DNA from 4 places in the Rhizobium sp. 01N447_2 genome. Region 4 is predicted to be linked to each of the others. Evidence: predicted binding sites of a transcription regulator. Region 4 holds the regulator's gene; each other region holds the start of a gene.

Region 1 (4,418 bases), on a different contig from region 4:
TCGGGAACCGCAAGGATATCGTCGCCGATCAGGTTCTGCATGATGCAGTCGGAATGGCGCTCGGCACTGCCAAGCGGCAGGCCAGCAACGGCGCGGATATGCTGCTCGAACTGGCTGACGACGCAGGCCGCTTCCGTCCAGTGACCGGAGTTGTGGACACGCGGCGCCATTTCGTTGGCAATCAGGCCGCCATCGGCAAGCACGAAGAACTCGATGCCGATGACGCCGACATAGTTCAACGCGGCAAGGATCTTTTCGGCCGATTGGCGCGCGGCGTCCGCCGTCGATGCAGAGATCGCGGCGGGGACCGTCGAGGTGTGAAGGATACCGTCGCGGTGCACATTCTCGGCCGGATCGAAGCAGACGACCGTGCCGTCGGTGGCGCGCGCGGCGATGATCGAGACCTCGCGCTCGAAAGCGACGAAGCTTTCGAGGATGAGCGGCACGCCGTCGAGTGCGGCATAGGCGCCATCCGGGCTGTCGGCCGCCGAGCGGAAAACCTTCTGGCCCTTGCCGTCATAACCGAGACGGCGGGTCTTCAGCACGCCCTGGCCGCCGAAATCCTTAAGTGCCGTCTCAAGATCGGCCTGGCTGTCGATCGCGTGGAAGCGGGCGGTTGATATGCCGCAGTCATTGAGAAAGCGCTTTTCGACGAGGCGGTCCTGGGCGGCTTCCAGCGCCTTCGGCGGCGGAAAGACGGGCACGCTCGCCGAGAGTCTTTCGGCGGCTGCGACGGGCACGTTCTCGAATTCGTAGGTGACGACGTCGCAGATATCGGCGAGTTCGGCCAGTGCCGACGGATCGTCATAGGCGGCGGTAATCTGCCGGTTGGCGAGCTGAGCGGCCGGGCAGTCCGGCTGCGGCTCGAGAATGATCGTGCGAAAATTCAACCGGGCGGCGGCGATGGCCAGCATGCGGCCGAGCTGGCCGCCGCCGATAATGCCGATCGTTCTTGCCGTCATAGGTCGTCCATCGGGTATTCGGCGACGGCAGCACTCTGGCGCTCGCGCCATTCGTCGAGCCGGTCGGCGATTTCTTCGTCGGAAAGGGCAAGCACGGCGGCGGCGAGAAGCGCGGCGTTGACCGCGCCGGCCTTGCCGATGGCAAGCGTGCCCACAGGAATACCGGCCGGCATCTGCACGATGGAAAGAAGACTGTCCTGGCCGGACAGGGCTTTCGACTGGACCGGCACGCCGAAAACCGGCAGCGGTGTCATCGCGGCGGTCATGCCCGGCAGGTGGGCGGCGCCGCCGGCGCCGGCGATGATGACCTTGAAGCCCTCCGCGCGTGCGCCCTTGGCGAAATTGACCAGCCGGTCCACTGTGCGGTGCGCCGAAATTATGCGCGCGTCATAGGGAATTTCCAGCGCCTCCAGCGTGTCGGCGGCGTTTTTCATGGTCTCACAGTCGGACTGGCTGCCCATGATGATGGCGACGGGTGGTCTGTCTGTCATCGTTGCTGCTATTCCCTCTCAGGCGATGATGTCAGGGATGATCTGATCTTCCAGCTTGGAGAGCCTGTCCTTGATGACAAGTTTTTTCTTTTTCATGCGCTGGATTCGCAGAGCATCGCATCCGGTCTGGATCATGGCGTTGATCGCGGCATCGAAATCCTCGTGCTCCTGACGCAGACGCGCCACCGTGAGCCTGATTTCCGCCTGTTCCTGATCGGCCATATGCATTCCCCGTTACCGTCCCTGGACCTTGTCCGATCTGGCGATGATTTCCGCAAGCTCCTATCACCAAATACAGGTAACGGCTAGTTAGTCTTGATCATGAAATTGCCATCCAGTCTTCATCTTTTGGCCTTCGACAAGCCTTCAAAAATATGTCACAGTCCGGCCGTTGACACCTTGATCCCCGACGATGTTGGCCGGGGAGGGTAAGAGGAAGGAAGGGTCATATGACTGTTCAAGCTCATCTTGAGTCACTCCAGAAAAAGCATGTTGCTCTCGAGGAGGAGTTGCACGCGCTCAGAACATCTCCCTCTATTTCCGATACGGAACTTGCCGAATGCAAGCGCCGGAAGCTGCGCATCAAGGACGAGATTCAGCGTCTTAAGTCATCCGTCCACTAATCTTCCCAAGGGTCGCCGGGCGATCATCTTGCGCAACAAGGTAAATCCATCCATTCCGCCAAGAATTAGCAAGAACCGGTGATTTGACACCAGATTTGCGCCAGTCCGATGCATCCGGCATCGCGGCTGGCGCTTTTGGGTCGCCACGTCTCACATGGCGTTCATATGATTTGCATGGTATCCGTTGATCTTATGGGAACCTGCATCAGGCCCAGAACTGATCCAGCCACAAATTGAGCTTGTCGAAGCCGCGGTTATTGACCGTGTAGATACGTTTGGTGCCTTCTGAGGTCACGGAGACGAGATTGCTGTCGAGCAGCGCCTTCAAGTGTTGCGAGACAGCGGGGCGACTGATCGGCAGGCCTTCGGCGAGCTCATTGACCGTCCGTGGCGCGCGACGCAATTCCTCCAGCAGAAACCGCCGGTTCGGATCGGCAATCGCAGAGAAAGGGTCCGTGTTCGACATGACGGGAACGCTACGTCAAACCGGCCGCGCCAGCAAGGAAATTGTGCATTGCAGCGTGCCACGGTCTAAAGCGCGTCGCGAACCTTCAGATTCGCTCGTCGCGCTTTAGGTCTTTGTTTTTACGCATGTCGTTATCGCAAAACCGCTGCACAGTTTTGCGCGACATGCTTTAGCGGTTTCTACCAGCCAAGGCCCTCGCGCACGATCAGGAAGGCGGCGATCAGCGCCATCGCATACATGAAGGGATAGAAGATCTGTGGCTTCATGCGGCGCACGCACCAGGCGCCGGCAATGGTGGCGAGCGGGGCAAAGGGTAGAAGCGTCGCGGAGGTCGCAAGATTCTGGGTGTCGAGCTGGCCGAGCGCGAAATAGGGGATCAGCTTGATGGCGTTGAGGATCGCAAAGAAGCGCACGCTGGTGCCGGTATATTCGCGTGGCTGCAATTTGAGCGGCAGGGCATAGATCTGGAAGGGCGCACCGCCGGCATGAGCAACGAAGCTGCCGTAACCGGAAAATGTCCCCCAGAGGCTGGCGACCACCGGTCGCTGGCCGCGCGGCGGGATCACCTTGCCGGCGCCCGGGCCGAAATTGTTCCAGAAATAGCGCAGGCAAAAGAGGATGGTCACCGCGCCGATGACGATGCGCAGCATGTTGCCCGGAACCAGGGCCGAGGTCGCCCAGCCCAGCGCGATGCCGAAGATGGCGCCAGGCAGCATGATCTTCAACGTCGCCCAGTCGCCATGTTTGCGCCAGATGACGAGCGAGATCATGTCCATGAAGACCAGGATCGGCAGCAGGATGGCCGCCGCCTCGACCGGTGAGACGACGAGGGCGAGGAAGGGCAGGCCGATCAGCGACAAAGCGTCGCCCATGCCACCCTTTGCGAGGCCCACCAGCAGAACGGCGGGCACGGCGGCGTAGTAGAATGACAAATCCTGCGGCATGCTTTCGACGTCCTCCTCTTGCAAGCCTCGTCTAACGGAACTACTCACACAAAACGAGTGCGGATCTCTCATTTCGAAGGGGAATTCGCCGGAAACGGAAAGACCTCATGACCGAACCGGAAAATCGCTGCCGCCTTGTGCTCATCGTGCCTGATATCGCCGATGCCGACGAACAGGCAAAGATCGTCGCCGATGCGCTGAAGGGCGGCGATGTCGCCTCGGTGATCGTGCCGCAATACGGGCTCGACGACGGCACCTTCCAGAAACATGCCGAAAAGCTGGTGCCGCTGATCCAGAATGCTGGAGCAGCCGCGCTGATTGCAGGTGACAGCCGTGTCGCCGGCCGGGCCAAGGCCGATGGCCTGCACCTTTCCAGCAATGCAGAGGCGCTTTCGGAAGCGATCGATAAACATGCGCCGAAGCTGATCGTCGGCGGTGGCAACGCGACCGACCGGCACCATGCGCTGGAGATCGGCGAAGTCAGGCCGGACTATATCTTCTTCGGCAAGCTCGACGGCGATATCAAGCCGGAGGCGCATCCGAAGAACCTTGCGCTCGGCGAATGGTGGGCCTCGATGATCGAGATTCCCTGCATCGTCATGGGCGGCACTGATCCGGCCTCGGCACTCGCCGTCGCCGAAACTGGAGCGGAGTTCGTGGCGCTGCGGCTGGCGGTCTTCGGCGAGCCCGCCCGGGCGCCGTCAGTCGTTGCCGAAATCAATGCGTTGCTTGACGAAAAAGCGCCACGGTTTGAGGATTGAAATCGCGCTCATGCCGATCCCGCCCGCCCGCCTTTTGAAATATATTCTTGCCAGCATGGCCGCCCTCGTTGCGGCCGGGCCGAATGTCGCCTTGGCGCAGGCGCCGGACAGCGTCATCAGCCAGCCGGGAACGGGGCCGGCTTCGACCTTCCGCACCGACCGGCCCTCCGG
Region 2 (4,418 bases), on a different contig from region 4:
CGCCCGCGTCCTCGGCCTGTTCGGCGACAAGATCACCACCGACCACATCTCGCCCGCCGGTTCGATCAAGGCGGCATCGCCGGCCGGCGCCTACCTCATCGACCACGACGTCGCCGTTGCCGACTTCAACCAGTACGGCACGCGCCGCGGCAACCATGAAGTGATGATGCGCGGCACCTTCGCCAATATCCGCATCCGCAACCACATGCTCGGCCCGAACGGCAAGGAAGGTGGCTACACCATCCATTACCCGTCGAAGGAAGAGACCTCGATCTACGACGCCGCGATGCAGTACAAGCAGGAAGGCGTGCCGCTCGTCATCTTCGCCGGTGTCGAATATGGCAATGGCTCCTCCCGCGACTGGGCTGCCAAGGGCACCAACCTGCTCGGCGTCAAGGCGGTGGTCGCCCAATCCTTCGAGCGCATCCATCGCTCGAACCTGGTCGGCATGGGCATCATCCCCTTCGTCTTCGAAGAGGGCACGACCTGGCAGAGCCTCGGCCTCAAGGGCGACGAACTCGTCACCATCGAAGGTCTGGAAAAGATCAAGCCACGCGAGAAGAAGATCGCCAGGATCACCTATGGCGACGGCACCGTGAAGGAGGTTCCGCTGCTGTCGCGCGTCGATACGCTCGACGAGGTAGTCTACCTCAACAATGGCGGCATCCTGCAGACGGTTCTGCGCGACCTCGCTGCCTGATTTTTAAGACACTCACATGATAATGGCCGCCGGAGAGCAGTTTCCGGCGGTTTTTCTTTGCGGCGACAGTCTTTAAACGGGGCTCACGATGATTTGTTTTACGCAAGTTCCCGTCTAGCTACGTCTCACCCGTTCGTGACTTTTCGTTTGGACCCGGAAGGATTATTCGTACGTTCATATGTCAGGGCCTCCGGTTCCAACATGCCGTCGGCGCTGAAAAAGAGGTGCAGGTGAATGTCCCCCCGTTTTTTGATTCCGCTGATCGCCGGCGTTGTTCTCTCAGGCCCGTTGCAGGCCGAAGACGGCACACCGAAAGGTGTCGTCGAACTCTTCACGGCGCAGGGCTGCTCCTCCTGTCCTCCTGCTGATGCCGCTTTCCGCAAGCTGGTGAACCAGGGCGATGTCATCGCGCTCGCCTATCATGTCGATTACTGGAACTATCTCGGTTGGGCCGATACGCTGAGTTCCAAGGAAAATACCGAGCGGCAGTATGGCTATGCCAAGACAATGGGCCGCAGCAACGTCTACACGCCGCAGGCGATCGTCAATGGACGCGGCCATCTGGCTGGCGCCGATCTCAATGGCATCAACAGCCAGATCAACACCTATAGCAGCGAAGGCAATGGGCTGACCGTTCCGATCAGTGCCGCGATGCGCGGCGATGAGCTGGAGATCAAGATCGGCGCGGGACAGGGCAAAGCCAATGTCGTGATGGTCTATTTCGACAAGGAAAAGACCATCGACGTCGAAAAGGGCGAGAACAGCGGCCAGAAGATCTCCTATCTCCACAGCGTCACCAATGTCGAAACCGTCGGCATGTGGGACGGCAAGGCGACCAGTCTGACGCTGCCGGCTAGCGTGCTGCAACGGCCGCAGCTCGAGGGCTGCGCGATTCTTCTTCAATCGGCAACCGCAGACGGCGATCCGGCTGCGATCCTTGGCGCGACCGTGGTGATGGCTGGCAAAAATATCTGAAATTTCATCCGGCTGCGGATGAAATGCTGGGGCGGCCCGGCCGAGCGTATTCGGGGCTGGGGTTAAGGTCGATACGCTCCGCCGGGCCCTTTGGCGCGCTGGCGCCAAACTGGAGCTCATAAATCTCCTGCAAATGAGGCGCTGTTTTGACTGAAATGCGGCGCTGCGGAGAAAGCGTTGGCCTGCCCAGCGCCCTTGCCCGAGAGACGCGCGGCGCTGTAGTGCGGCTGAATGTGACAGCCGGCACTCTTGCAATTTGCGGCGGCTCGGGCAAACTGTCACCCTCCTGTCACATGTGGAGGCCTTGTGAGACTGATGACAGATCAGCCGGATTTGCGACACGGCGAAAGCCGTTCCGTCGACCACAGTTCCTCAGTCGTCGTCGATCTCAGGGAATACAAGCAAAGCAAGGACCCGCTTCCGGTGACCTTCCACCGGCGCGAACTGGACGCGATCCTCTGGATCTACGGTCGGATGGTCGGTGATGGTGAATGGCGCGACTACGCCATCGATCACCTGAAGGACAGGGCGGTCTTTTCCGTTTTCAAGCGTTCCGGCGAAATGCCGCTCTTCCGCATCGAAAAAAACCCGAAGCTCGCCGCCAAGCAGGGCGCCTATTGCGTGATCAGCGTCAACGGCACGATCCTGAAGCGCGGTCACGAGCTGAACCAGGTGCTGAAGGTCTTCGACAAGGCCCTGAAGCTCGTCGACAAGTAAGCCGCATCAGCCGTTAAACAGCGTGCCGGGATAGGTCGACGGGTCCGGATCTGTGCTCATACCCTCACCGAGGGCGCGCTGCATGAACATCGTATCCAGCCAGCGGCCGTGCTTGTAGCCGGTGCCCTTCATCAGACCAACCTCCTCGAAGCCGGCCGTGCGATGGAGCGCGATCGAGGCGGGGCTGGCGCCGCCGATGACAGCTGCCATCTGCCGAAAGCCGAGGGTGGTGCAACGGATGATCAGTTCGGCGAGCAGCGCCTTGCCGATACCGCGGCCGCGGGCTTGCGGCGCCAGATAAATCGAATCCTCGACCAGCCAGCGATAGGCAGGACGCGTGCGGAAGGCCGAGGCATAGGCGTAGCCGAGCAGAGTTCCATCCGCATCGGTTGCGGCAATATAGGGATATTGCTGGCCGACGATCGCCGAAAAACGCAACGCCATCTCGGCCTCGGAGGGCGGCACGATCTCATAGCTCGCGACGCCGTTCAGGACGGATTCGCGATAGATATCGGCAATGGCGGGAATATCGGCTTGTGTGGCGTCGCGCAGGAGGAAGGACATTTTGGCGGCAGGTCCGTTGGCGAGGATGTGTCTTCCTAAAACCATCCCGCGAAAGCCTGCGCAACAAAAAAGGCGGCCGAAGCCGCCTTTTCGATCAGTCGGTCCTGCTTATTTACGGTTGCCCATGAACTGCAGCAGGAACATGAAGAGGTTGATGAAGTCGAGATAGAGCGTCAGCGCACCCATGATCGCCTTGCGACCAGCCACGGCAACGTCATCGGCTTCCAGGTACAATTCCTTGATCCGCTGGGTATCGTAGGCGGTGAGGCCTGCGAAGATCAGGACGCCGAGCACCGAGATGGCGAACTGCACGGCAGACGACGCCAGGAAGATGTTGACGATCGAGGCGATGATCAAGCCGAAAAGACCCATCATCAGGAACGAACCCATCGCCGACAGATTACGCTTCGTCGTGTAGCCGTAAAGCGACAGCGCGCCAAAGGAGGCGGCGGTGACGAAGAAGGTCTGAACGACGCTCTGACCCGTGTAGATCAGGAAGATCGATGAGAGCGACAGGCCGACGAGCGCGGCATAGACCGCAAAGGTCGTCTGAGCGGCGGCCACCGTCATCGTATTGATCCGGAAGCTCAGGAAGAACACCAGAGCCAGCGGCGCCAGAATGACCACCCACTTCAGCGGGCTCACATAGATCGCCTGACCGAAAGCGGTCAGCTCGCCATTGGCGAAGGCGAATTGGAACGACAGATATGCGGCCACACCGGTGATCGCCAGACCCAGCGCCATCAGGTTGTAGACCTTGAGCATATAAGCGCGCAGGCCTTGATCAATCATCTCGCCGGTCTGAGCGCGGCTTTGATAGTTACGAAGATCAGCCATAGTTTCCTCTTACAAGCTCCGATGGAAATACGGTGTCGGGGTTTTCGACCCGGGCGCCGCTGCGGAGCTCCAGCATGCCTGCGGATAATATGAGGCTTTCGCCCTTTGCAAACAAGAGGCTTGCAAAGGCTCGATCGGTTAAATCGCCGTAAGGTGAAGGGTTTGGGTGCCGCTGCCCGGTCAAAGCTCGCGCAAGACGGGTGCCGCCTTCTGCCCGAGGATGCGCCAGGTGCCGATCAGGCCGATGCCGACGGTCAGGACGAGCGCGGTGACAAGCGTCAGTCCCGCGACGTCGGGCAGAAAGGTCGAGGGCAGGCGCATGATGCGGGCGACGATGAACCAGGCGGCAACGCCGCCGGCGATCAGCGCGAAGATCGCGGTCGCAAGCCCGAGGATCAGATATTCGTAGCTGAAGGCGCGGATCAGCATGGCGCGCGTGGCGCCGAGCGTCTTCAGCACCACCGCGTCGTGGGTGCGCGCCCGGTTTCCGGCGGCAAGCGCGCCGGCAAGGACGAGGATCGAAGCGAAAAGGGCGACGGAGGCCGCAGCGCGGATCGCGGTCGCGAGCTGTGCGACCAGCTGGTTGACGATATCGATCGCGTCCTTGACGCGCACACTGGTGATC
Region 3 (4,418 bases), on a different contig from region 4:
CACCTGCGCGCTGGAGGTCGATATATCAGAGGATGGCCGCATAGGCCGTGTGCGCGGCGCCAATGACCATTCCTACACGTCGGGTGTCATCTGCGCCAAGGTCGCCCGTTATGCCGAGCGGCTCTACCATCCCGACCGTCTGATGCATCCTCTACGCCGCGCCGGTGCCAAGGGGGCAGGGCAGTGGCAGCAGATTTCCTGGGACGATGCGCTGGATGAGATCGCCGAAGCCTTTGTGAAGTCCGAGGCAAGGGACGGCAGCGAGGCGATCTGGCCCTATTTCTACGCTGGTACCATGGGCTGGGTGCAGCGCGATTCCATCGATCGCCTGCGTCATGCCAAGCGTTACTCCGGCTTCTTCTCCTCGATCTGCACCAACCCCGCCTGGACCGGCTTCACGATGGCGACCGGCACGCTGCGCGGTCCCGATCCACGCGAGATGGGCCGCACCGATTGCGTCGTCATCTGGGGCACCAACGCGGTCTCGACGCAGGTCAACGTGATGACCCACGCCATCAAGTCGCGCAAGGAGCGCGGTGCGAAGATCGTCGTCATCGACATCTACGACAATCCGACGATGAAGCAGGCCGACATGGCGCTGATCGTCAGGCCCGGCACCGACGCCGCACTCGCCTGCGCCGTCATGCACATCGCCTTCCGAGACGGCCATGCCGACCGTGACTATATGGCGAGATATGCCGATGATCCCGCCGGCCTCGAAGCGCATCTGAAAACCAAGACGCCGCAATGGGCCGCTGCCATCACCGGCCTTTCGGTCGAGGAGATCGAAGCCTTCGCCAGCCTTGTCGGCACGACGAAGAAGACCTTTTTCCGCCTGGGCTATGGCTTCACCCGCCAGCGCAACGGCGCGGTCGCCATGCATGCGGCCGCCTCGATCGCCACCGTGCTGGGCTCCTGGCAATATGAGGGCGGCGGCGCCTTCCATTCGAACAGCGATATCTTCCGCATGAACAGCGCCGAACTGACCGGCCGGTCGATGAAGGATGCCGATATTCGCATGCTCGACCAGTCGCAGATCGGCCGCGTGCTGATCGGCGATGCGGTCGCGCTGCGCCATCGAGGCCCGGTGACGGCGATGCTGATCCAGAACACCAATCCTGCAAACATCGCCCCCGAGCAGCGCCTCGTCAGACGCGGCTTTGCCCGCAACGACCTCTTCGTTGCCGTGCACGAGCAGTTCATGACCGAAACGGCCGAGATCGCCGATATCGTCATCCCGGCAACGATGTTCGTCGAACATGACGATATCTATCGGGCCGGCGGCCAGAACCATATCCTGCTGGGGCCGAAGCTGGTCGAGCCGCCGTCAACCGTGCGCACCAATCTCTTCGTCATCGAGGAACTGGCAAAACGCCTCGGCGTCGCCGATCGCTCCGGCTTCGGCTTCACCGCCCGGGAGATGGTCGACCGCATCCTGGAATCGAGCGGCCTGCCGGATTACGACCATTTCCTCGAACACAAATGGTTCGATCGTCAGCCCGCTTTCGAGGAGGCGCATTATCTGAATGGCTTTGCCCATCCGGATGGCAAGTTTCATTTCCGCCCGGACTGGATCGATCAGCCGGCGCCCAACAAGCCCCCGGCTTCTATCGGCGCGCTCGGTCCGCATGCCGCGCTTCCGGCCTTCCCTGATCAGGTCGATGTCATCGAAGTCGCCGATCCCGAGCATCCCTTCCGGCTTGCCACCTCGCCGGCGCGCAACTTCCTGAATTCGAGTTTCTCCGAGACCAAGACCTCTCGCCAGAAGGAAGGCCGCCCTGAAGTGATGGTCAATCCGGCCGACGCCGAAGCCAACGGCATCGCCCATGGCGATCTCGTCCGCATTGGCAACAGCCGCGGCGATCTGCGCCTCCACGCCCGCATCACCACCGAAGTCAAATCCGGCGTGCTGATCGCCGAAGGCCTCTGGCCGAACAAGGCGCATGTCGACGGCGAGGGCATCAACGTCTTGACCGGCGCCGACCCTGTCGCGCCCTATGGCGGGGCAGCCGTACACGACAACAAGGTCTGGCTTCGCAGGGACGCAGCATGATGCAGCTGAAATCACGTGTGAAGATCGTCAGCGAAGACACGCTGTCGAATGGGTGGACGCGGTTGAGCAGCTACCTGCTCGACTATATCGACAGCAAGGGCGCAACCCAGCGGTTGAAACGGGAGGTCTATCACCGAACGCCGGCCGCCTGCATCCTGCTTTACGATCCCAGGCGCGACCTCGTCGTTCTCGTCCGCCAATTCCGCCTCGCCGTTCATCTCAACGGCGATCCCAGCTGGATAATCGAGGTGCCGGCCGGCCTTCTCGACGATGACCATCCCGAAGCGGCGATCCGTCGCGAGGCGATGGAGGAGACCGGCTATCGCCTACGCGATGCGCGCTTCCTCTTCAAATCCTACACCTCACCGGGTGCCGTCACCGAAGTGGTCCACTTCTTCACAGCCGTCGTCGACATCGCCGACCGCGTGGCGGAAGGCGGCGGCCTGGACGAGGAGCACGAGGATATCGAGGTCCTCGAAATCCCGCTCGACGAGGCGGCGGCGATGATCGAAACCGGCGAGATCTTCGACGTCAAAACGATCGTGCTTCTGCAATGGGCCGCGTTGAACAGGGCAAGGCTGACGGCCTGATCGCGATCATTTCGCGGGATCGAGGGACCGGTGAAACTGCGGGGCGAGCGCATCGGATCATTTCCAAAGCGCAAGTTTCCGCTTTAAGATGATAAGGCGCGAAATTTCATACGACTGTCACGAAGCGGTTCTATCCGCTGCGGTTTGTCAATCATCGGATGCGGTCAGGAGAAAGCCCATGTGGCTCAGCAATTTCACCCTCGTTCTCCCAAACGAGGTGGTGAGGGAAGGTTCCGTGCGTGTTGAGGATGGGGTCATCGCCGAGATCGGGCCGGAGCCGGTCGCCGGTGCTGCCATCGATGGCGGCGGGCGGCTGCTGATGCCCGGATTAGTCGATCTCCACGGTGACATGATCGAGCGCGAGATCGCCCCACGGCCGAACGCGACGATGCCGATCGATTTCGGCATCCACGAACTGGACAAGAAGCTTGCCGCCGCCGGTGTCACGACCGCGTTTGCCGCCGTCTCCTTCGCGACCGAAAGCGTCTACAGCCACGTCCGCTCGCTGGAGACGACATCAGCGGTGATCGAGGGCATCAACCGCCTGCGTGACGATCTGTTGATCGACCACCGCGTCCACGCCCGCTAYGAAATCACCAATGTCGCTGCAGCCCCGGCACTCGAGCGCCTGCTGAATGCCGATCAGATCGACATGGTTTCGCTCACCGACCACACGCCGGGCCAGGGCCAATACAACAACTTGCAAAGCTACATCTTGAGCATCTCCGAGCGTCGCGCCGTCTCCGAGGAAATGGCGGCGGAGATCGTTGCCAAGCGCATCGCCATGCGCAGCAATCCTGACATCGAGGCCAAGCTGAAGGAGATCGTCGCGCTGTCGCTGAAGCATAAGCTGTCGCTTGCCTCGCATGACGATGACAGCGTCGAAAAAGTCGCCGAAATGCACGATCTCGGCGTCACCATCAGCGAGTTTCCGGTCACCGCACCTGCGGCGGAGGAGGCGCGCCGTCGTGGCCTCTGGACGCTGATGGGCGCGCCGAACGCACTGCGTGGCCAGTCGATGTCGGGCAATCTCAGCGCGCTCGATGCTGCAAGGGCCGGCCTGCTGAGCGTCATCGCCGCCGATTATCATCCGGCTGCCTTCGTGCCCGGCATCTTCAAGCTTGCCGACATGGTGGAAGGTGGCCTGCCGGCAGCCGTTGCCATGGCGACCGGCAATGCCGCCCGTTCAGCCGGCTTGTCGGATCGCGGCGAGATCGCCATCGGCCAGCGCGCCGATCTTGTCGTGGTCGAGCCGGGCGATATCAATCGCATCCGCGCCACGTTCCGCGCCGGCCGCTTCGTCTACAGCGATGGCACGCTGCATCCTTTGCGGGCTTTGGCGGCTTAGAGCAATTCCAGCAAAAGTGCGAAGCGGTTTTCCCAGGCAAAGCGCGAAGCGCTTTTGCCGGGAATTGCGTAAAACAAGCGGCCTAAGAGCGGTCGCCGATCAGCGAAATGAGTTGAGCCCTGGGTACGGTGGTTGAGGCCTCTGTGCTCATGGCCCTGCCGCCTTCCATCGTCACCCGGCCTTCGGCGAAAAGCCGCAAGGCTTGCGGATAGATCTGGTGTTCGATGGTCAGCACACGTGCAGCAAGGCTTTCGGCCGTGTCGCCGGAAAGAACCGGTACGGCCGCCTGGCCGATCACCGGTCCCTCGTCCATGCCTTCGGTGACGAAATGCACGGTGCAGCCGGCGATCCGCATGCCGGCGTCGAGCGCGCGCTGATGCGTGTGCAGGCCCGGAAACAGCGGCAGCAGGGAAGGGTGGATGTTGAG
Region 4 (4,418 bases):
GGCCGCGCCAAGGCCGGCGGCACCAACACCGCGGCGCGAACGCCGAAGCGCAATACATCGGCGCCGCGCGCGCCGAACTTCGCCTCTCGGATCACCACCCGCACCGTCACCCGCCAGCAGGGCGCGACGATGCTGAAGGAAGAGATCGAGATCGAAACGATCGAGGAAATGGAATACGTGCCGAGAGGCAATGTGGTGGTGCCGATTTCCCGCCGCCTCGGCCTGACGGAACTGACCGAACGCACCTGCAAGTGGCCGGTCGGCGATCCGCTGAAGGACGACTTCCATTTCTGCGGCTGCGAATCCCCCGACAATTCGCCCTATTGCAGCTATCACCAGAAGCTTGCCTACCAGCCGGTGAACGAACGCCGCCGGGCGGCAGCGCGGGCCAGCTGAGCGGGCTGACCATCGTTAGAATGCAGAAAACGGGCCGAGTGGCCCGTTTTTTTATGCGCGGATGGGAGCGCTTGGGTGTTCAGTTCGTTGAGAACGCCGACTTGCCCTCATCCGGCTGCCGCCACCAACCAGGGTCGAGCCATGGGTCTCGACCTTTCCTTCGGTTCTCAAGGGGCGAAGTGACATGCCGCAACATCTCGATTCCCTCTTCTCCCCTCGGGGAGAAGGTGCCCGTAGGGCGGATGAGGGGGGCCAGGGAAGCCGGTCTTTCTTACAACACCATGCGGGTTTCGACCGCGTTGGCGTCGTTTCGATCGTGTTCAGGGCGCAGCCGTTCGGCATGTGGGATAGGTTATCACGGAAAGAGTGTGCCGTGTGGCCCCCTCATCCGCCTGCCGGCACCTTCTCCCCGAGGGGAGAAGAGATTGTGCCGCAACCCTCTCTGTCCCCACCAACCTTTCGCAGAGCACGTCCCCTCGCCCCGTCTACGGGGTCCGGAGGACGGGTCGAGACGAGTGGCTCGACCCCGGTAGGTTAGGACGTTAGCACGAGCGACTTTGTCAGCAACCAGAACGGAAGCCCTCAGGCTTCCATCGAATAACCGGCGCCGCGGACGGTGCGGATGACGTCCTGCATGTTGGAAAAATTCAGCGCCTTGCGCAGGCGGCCGACATGGACGTCGACGGTGCGCTCGTCGACATAGATGTCGTGGCCCCAGACGCCGTCGAGAAGCTGTGAGCGGGAGAAGACCCGGCCTGGCGACGACATCAGGAATTCCAGCAGGCGGAATTCGGTGGGGCCGAGGCGGACTTCGCGGGTCTTGCGATGGACGCGATGGGTCTCGCGGTCGAGCTCGATGTCACCGCATTTCAGCACCGTCGACAGCACCTCGGGACGGGCGCGGCGCAGCATCGCCTTGACGCGGGCAACGAGCTCGGGGGTCGAGAAGGGCTTGACGACATAATCGTCGGCGCCCGTCGACAATCCGCGGACACGCTCGCTCTCCTCGCCGCGCGCCGTCAGCATGATGATCGGCAGGCGCTCGGTTTCCGGCCGCATGCGCAGGCGCCGGCAGAGCTCGATGCCGGAGACGCCAGGCAGCATCCAATCGAGGATGAGAAGATCGGGCGTGCGCTCCTGAAGTCGCATTTCGGCTTCGTCGCCACGAAGGATGGTATCGACCTCGAAGCCTTCCGCTTCGAGATTGTAGCGAAGAAGCACGCTGAGGGCTTCCTCGTCTTCAACAACTGCAACTCTCGGGATCATGCGTGTCGGTCTCCTCGCGCATGATCCTTAAACCGGGGGTGATTTAAGCAATGCATCCTGCGCAAAATCAGAATTGGCTGCGACCTCTTGCGCGCCCGGATGGGCGCGCACGCAAGCGGCGGGTGTGGGCGGTTATTCGGTGACCGCGCCGACGGTGTTGGCGCTGTCGTCCTTCGGACGGTCGCCTTCCGGCTGCGCGCCTGTCGTCATGTAAAAGATCGTCTCGGCGATGTTGGTGGCGTGGTCGCCGATGCGCTCGATGTTCTTGGCGCAGAAGAGAAGATGCGTGCAGCTGGTGATGTTGCGCGGATCTTCCATCATGTAGGTCAGGAGCTCGCGGAACAGCGAGGTGTACATCGCGTCGATCTCGTTGTCGCGTTCGCGGATCGCATTCGCCTTGTCGGCGGAACGATTGGTGTAGACATCGAGCACTTCCTTGAGCTGGACGAGCGCCAGCTCGGACAGATGCTCGAGGCCGCGGGCGAGCTTGCGGGGAACGCCGGTGCTTTGGACGGCGATGACGCGCTTGGCGGTGTTCTTGCCAAGGTCGCCGACGCGTTCGAGATCGGCGGCGATGCGGATCGAACCCATGATTTCGCGCAGGTCCGCGGCCATCGGCTGGCGGCGGGCGATGGTGACGATCGCCTTGTCGCCGATTTCGCGTTCGGCGTGATCGAGGATCACATCGTCGGAGATGACCTTCTGCGCCAGCGCGGTATCGCCGTTGACCAGCGCCCGCACGGCTTCGGCGACCATCTGCTCGGCCAGGCCGCCCATTTCGGAAATCCGCCTGGACAGGAACTTCAGATCATCATCATAGGCAGAATAAATATGTGTCGATGCCATGGGGCTTTATCCTCGAATAACGGAAAGGCTTGGTGACGCCAAAATCAGCCGAAGCGACCCATGATGTAGTCCTGGGTGCGCGGATCGTCGGGATTGGTGAACATCTTGTCGGTGTCGTTCTCCTCGACGAGATTGCCGAGGTGGAACATGGCGGTGCGCTGCGAGACGCGCGCGGCCTGCTGCATGGAGTGGGTGACGATGACGATCGTGTAGTTCTCGCGCAGCTCGTGGATCAACTCCTCGACCTTGGCGGTGGCGATCGGGTCGAGCGCCGAGCAGGGCTCGTCCATCAGGATCACTTCAGGGCTGACGGCGACGGCACGCGCAATGCAGAGGCGCTGCTGCTGACCGCCCGACAGGCCGGTGCCGGACTCGTGCACGCGGTCCTTGACCTCGTTCCAGAGGCCGGCGCGCTGCAGGCTGGTCTCGACGATCTGGTCGAGGTCGGCCTTCGACTTGGCAAGGCCATGGATGCGCGGGCCGTAGGAGACGTTTTCATAGATCGTCTTCGGGAACGGGTTGGGCTTCTGGAAGACCATGCCGACCCGGGCGCGAAGCTCGACGACGTCGATATCGGGATCATAGATATCGTCGGTATCAAGCGTGATCTTGCCGGTGACGCGGCAGCCGTCGATCGTGTCGTTCATGCGGTTGAGGCACCGCAGGAAGGTCGACTTCCCGCAGCCGGACGGGCCGATCAGGGCGGTTACCGTGTTTTCGCGGACGTTCAGGTTCACATCGAAAAGCGCGCGCTTCTCGCCGTAGTAAACCGAGACTTCCTTTCCGATCATCTTATAAGGGACGTTGCTCATCTTGCGATCCAGCGCCTTTTCAACTGCAGCTTCCGTCAACATATTCATGATGTTTAACTCCGTTTACCAGCGGCGCTCGAAGCGACGACGCAAGAGGATGGCGCCCATGTTCATGACGATCAGGAACAGGAGCAGGACGATGATGGCACCCGAAGTACGCTCAACGAAGGCACGTTCGGCCTCGTTGGCCCACATATAGACCTGTACGGGCAGAGCCGTCGAGGGATCGAGCGGTGTCGTCGGCGCGTTGGCGACGAAGGCGACCATGCCGATGAGGAGCAGCGGCGCGGTTTCGCCGAGCGCGTGCGCCAGCCCGATGATCGTGCCGGTGAGGATGCCGGGCATGGCAAGCGGCAGAACATGGTGGAACACCATCTGCATCTTCGAAGCGCCGAGGCCGAGCGCTGCGGCGCGGATCGACGGCGGCACGGCGCGCAGAGCCGCACGCGTGGCGATGATGATCGTCGGCAGGGTCATCAGCGTCAGCACCAGACCACCGACCAGCGAAGCCGAGCGCGGCAGGCCGATGAAGTTGATGAAGACGGAAAGACCGAGCAGGCCGTAGACGATGGAAGGAACCGCGGCGAGGTTGTTGATGTTGACCTCGATCAGATCCGTCAGCTTGTTCTTCGGCGCAAACTCCTCGAGATAGATCGAGGCGGCGACGCCGATCGGCAGAGCAAGCACGAGGACGATCAGCATCAGATAGAGCGAGCCGATCAGGGCGACGCCCAGGCCTGCGGCCTCCGGACGGCTGGAATTGCCGTTGACGAAGAGGCCGGTGTTGAACTGCTTGTGGAGAGCGCCGCTCGCCTTCAGCTCGTTCATCCAGGCAACCTGCTTGTCGTTGACCTTGCGGTTCTTCTCATCGACCGAGAGGTCAATCTGGCCCTTGCTGGCGCTGTCGACATTGGCGTCGGCGAGCACCGTGACGTTGACCGTCTTGCCGATGAGCGACGGATCGGCGATCACCATATCGCGCAGCTGGATCGGCGCGCTCTTCGACAGCATGGCGGATGCATCGCGCACGTCGGGACGGCTCGAGGCATTGATGTTCAGCTGCTTGACGATCGCGTCACGCAGGAGAACCGGATAGTT

What was found. The regulator PhoB, encoded in region 4, activates phosphate uptake and scavenging genes when phosphate is short. The targets are predictions, from matches to a motif close to TGTCATNNANCTGTCAT.
Region 1: a site for PhoB is predicted at 1,782-1,798, ahead of AC1ECN_RS00610 (YdcH family protein). Genes of this name have one in related genera too.
Region 2: a site for PhoB is predicted at 1,952-1,968, ahead of AC1ECN_RS04370 (DUF2794 domain-containing protein). Genes of this name have one in related genera too.
Region 3: a site for PhoB is predicted at 2,748-2,764, ahead of AC1ECN_RS10270 (alpha-D-ribose 1-methylphosphonate 5-triphosphate diphosphatase). Genes of this name have one in related genera too.

Annotation. Positions count from the first base shown of each region.
Region 1 is NZ_JBFTQY010000001.1:129,181-133,598, reverse strand. Features, by position in the region: gene AC1ECN_RS00625 (5-(carboxyamino)imidazole ribonucleotide synthase) at 1-962, opposite strand, end outside; gene purE (5-(carboxyamino)imidazole ribonucleotide mutase) at 959-1,453, opposite strand; gene AC1ECN_RS00615 (YdcH family protein) at 1,472-1,675, opposite strand; gene AC1ECN_RS00610 (YdcH family protein) at 1,903-2,076, shown strand; gene AC1ECN_RS00605 (ArsR/SmtB family transcription factor) at 2,282-2,542, opposite strand; gene AC1ECN_RS00600 (sulfite exporter TauE/SafE family protein) at 2,722-3,486, opposite strand; gene AC1ECN_RS00595 (thiamine phosphate synthase) at 3,594-4,247, shown strand; gene AC1ECN_RS00590 (tetratricopeptide repeat protein) at 4,258-4,418, shown strand, end outside.
Region 2 is NZ_JBFTQY010000004.1:158,227-162,644, reverse strand. Features, by position in the region: gene acnA (aconitate hydratase AcnA) at 1-700, shown strand, start outside; gene AC1ECN_RS04375 (DUF1223 domain-containing protein) at 935-1,675, shown strand; gene AC1ECN_RS04370 (DUF2794 domain-containing protein) at 1,991-2,392, shown strand; gene AC1ECN_RS04365 (GNAT family N-acetyltransferase) at 2,399-2,956, opposite strand; gene AC1ECN_RS04360 (Bax inhibitor-1/YccA family protein) at 3,065-3,793, opposite strand; gene AC1ECN_RS04355 (ABC transporter permease) at 3,974-4,418, opposite strand, start outside.
Region 3 is NZ_JBFTQY010000013.1:5,168-9,585, forward strand. Features, by position in the region: gene AC1ECN_RS10260 (molybdopterin-containing oxidoreductase family protein) at 1-2,053, shown strand, start outside; gene AC1ECN_RS10265 (NUDIX domain-containing protein) at 2,050-2,643, shown strand; gene AC1ECN_RS10270 (alpha-D-ribose 1-methylphosphonate 5-triphosphate diphosphatase) at 2,822-3,991, shown strand; gene purN (phosphoribosylglycinamide formyltransferase) at 4,074-4,418, opposite strand, start outside.
Region 4 is NZ_JBFTQY010000019.1:64,638-69,055, reverse strand. Features, by position in the region: gene AC1ECN_RS16280 (GcrA family cell cycle regulator) at 1-396, shown strand, start outside; gene phoB (phosphate regulon transcriptional regulator PhoB) at 979-1,662, opposite strand; gene phoU (phosphate signaling complex protein PhoU) at 1,795-2,508, opposite strand; gene pstB (phosphate ABC transporter ATP-binding protein PstB) at 2,553-3,368, opposite strand; gene pstA (phosphate ABC transporter permease PstA) at 3,384-4,418, opposite strand, start outside.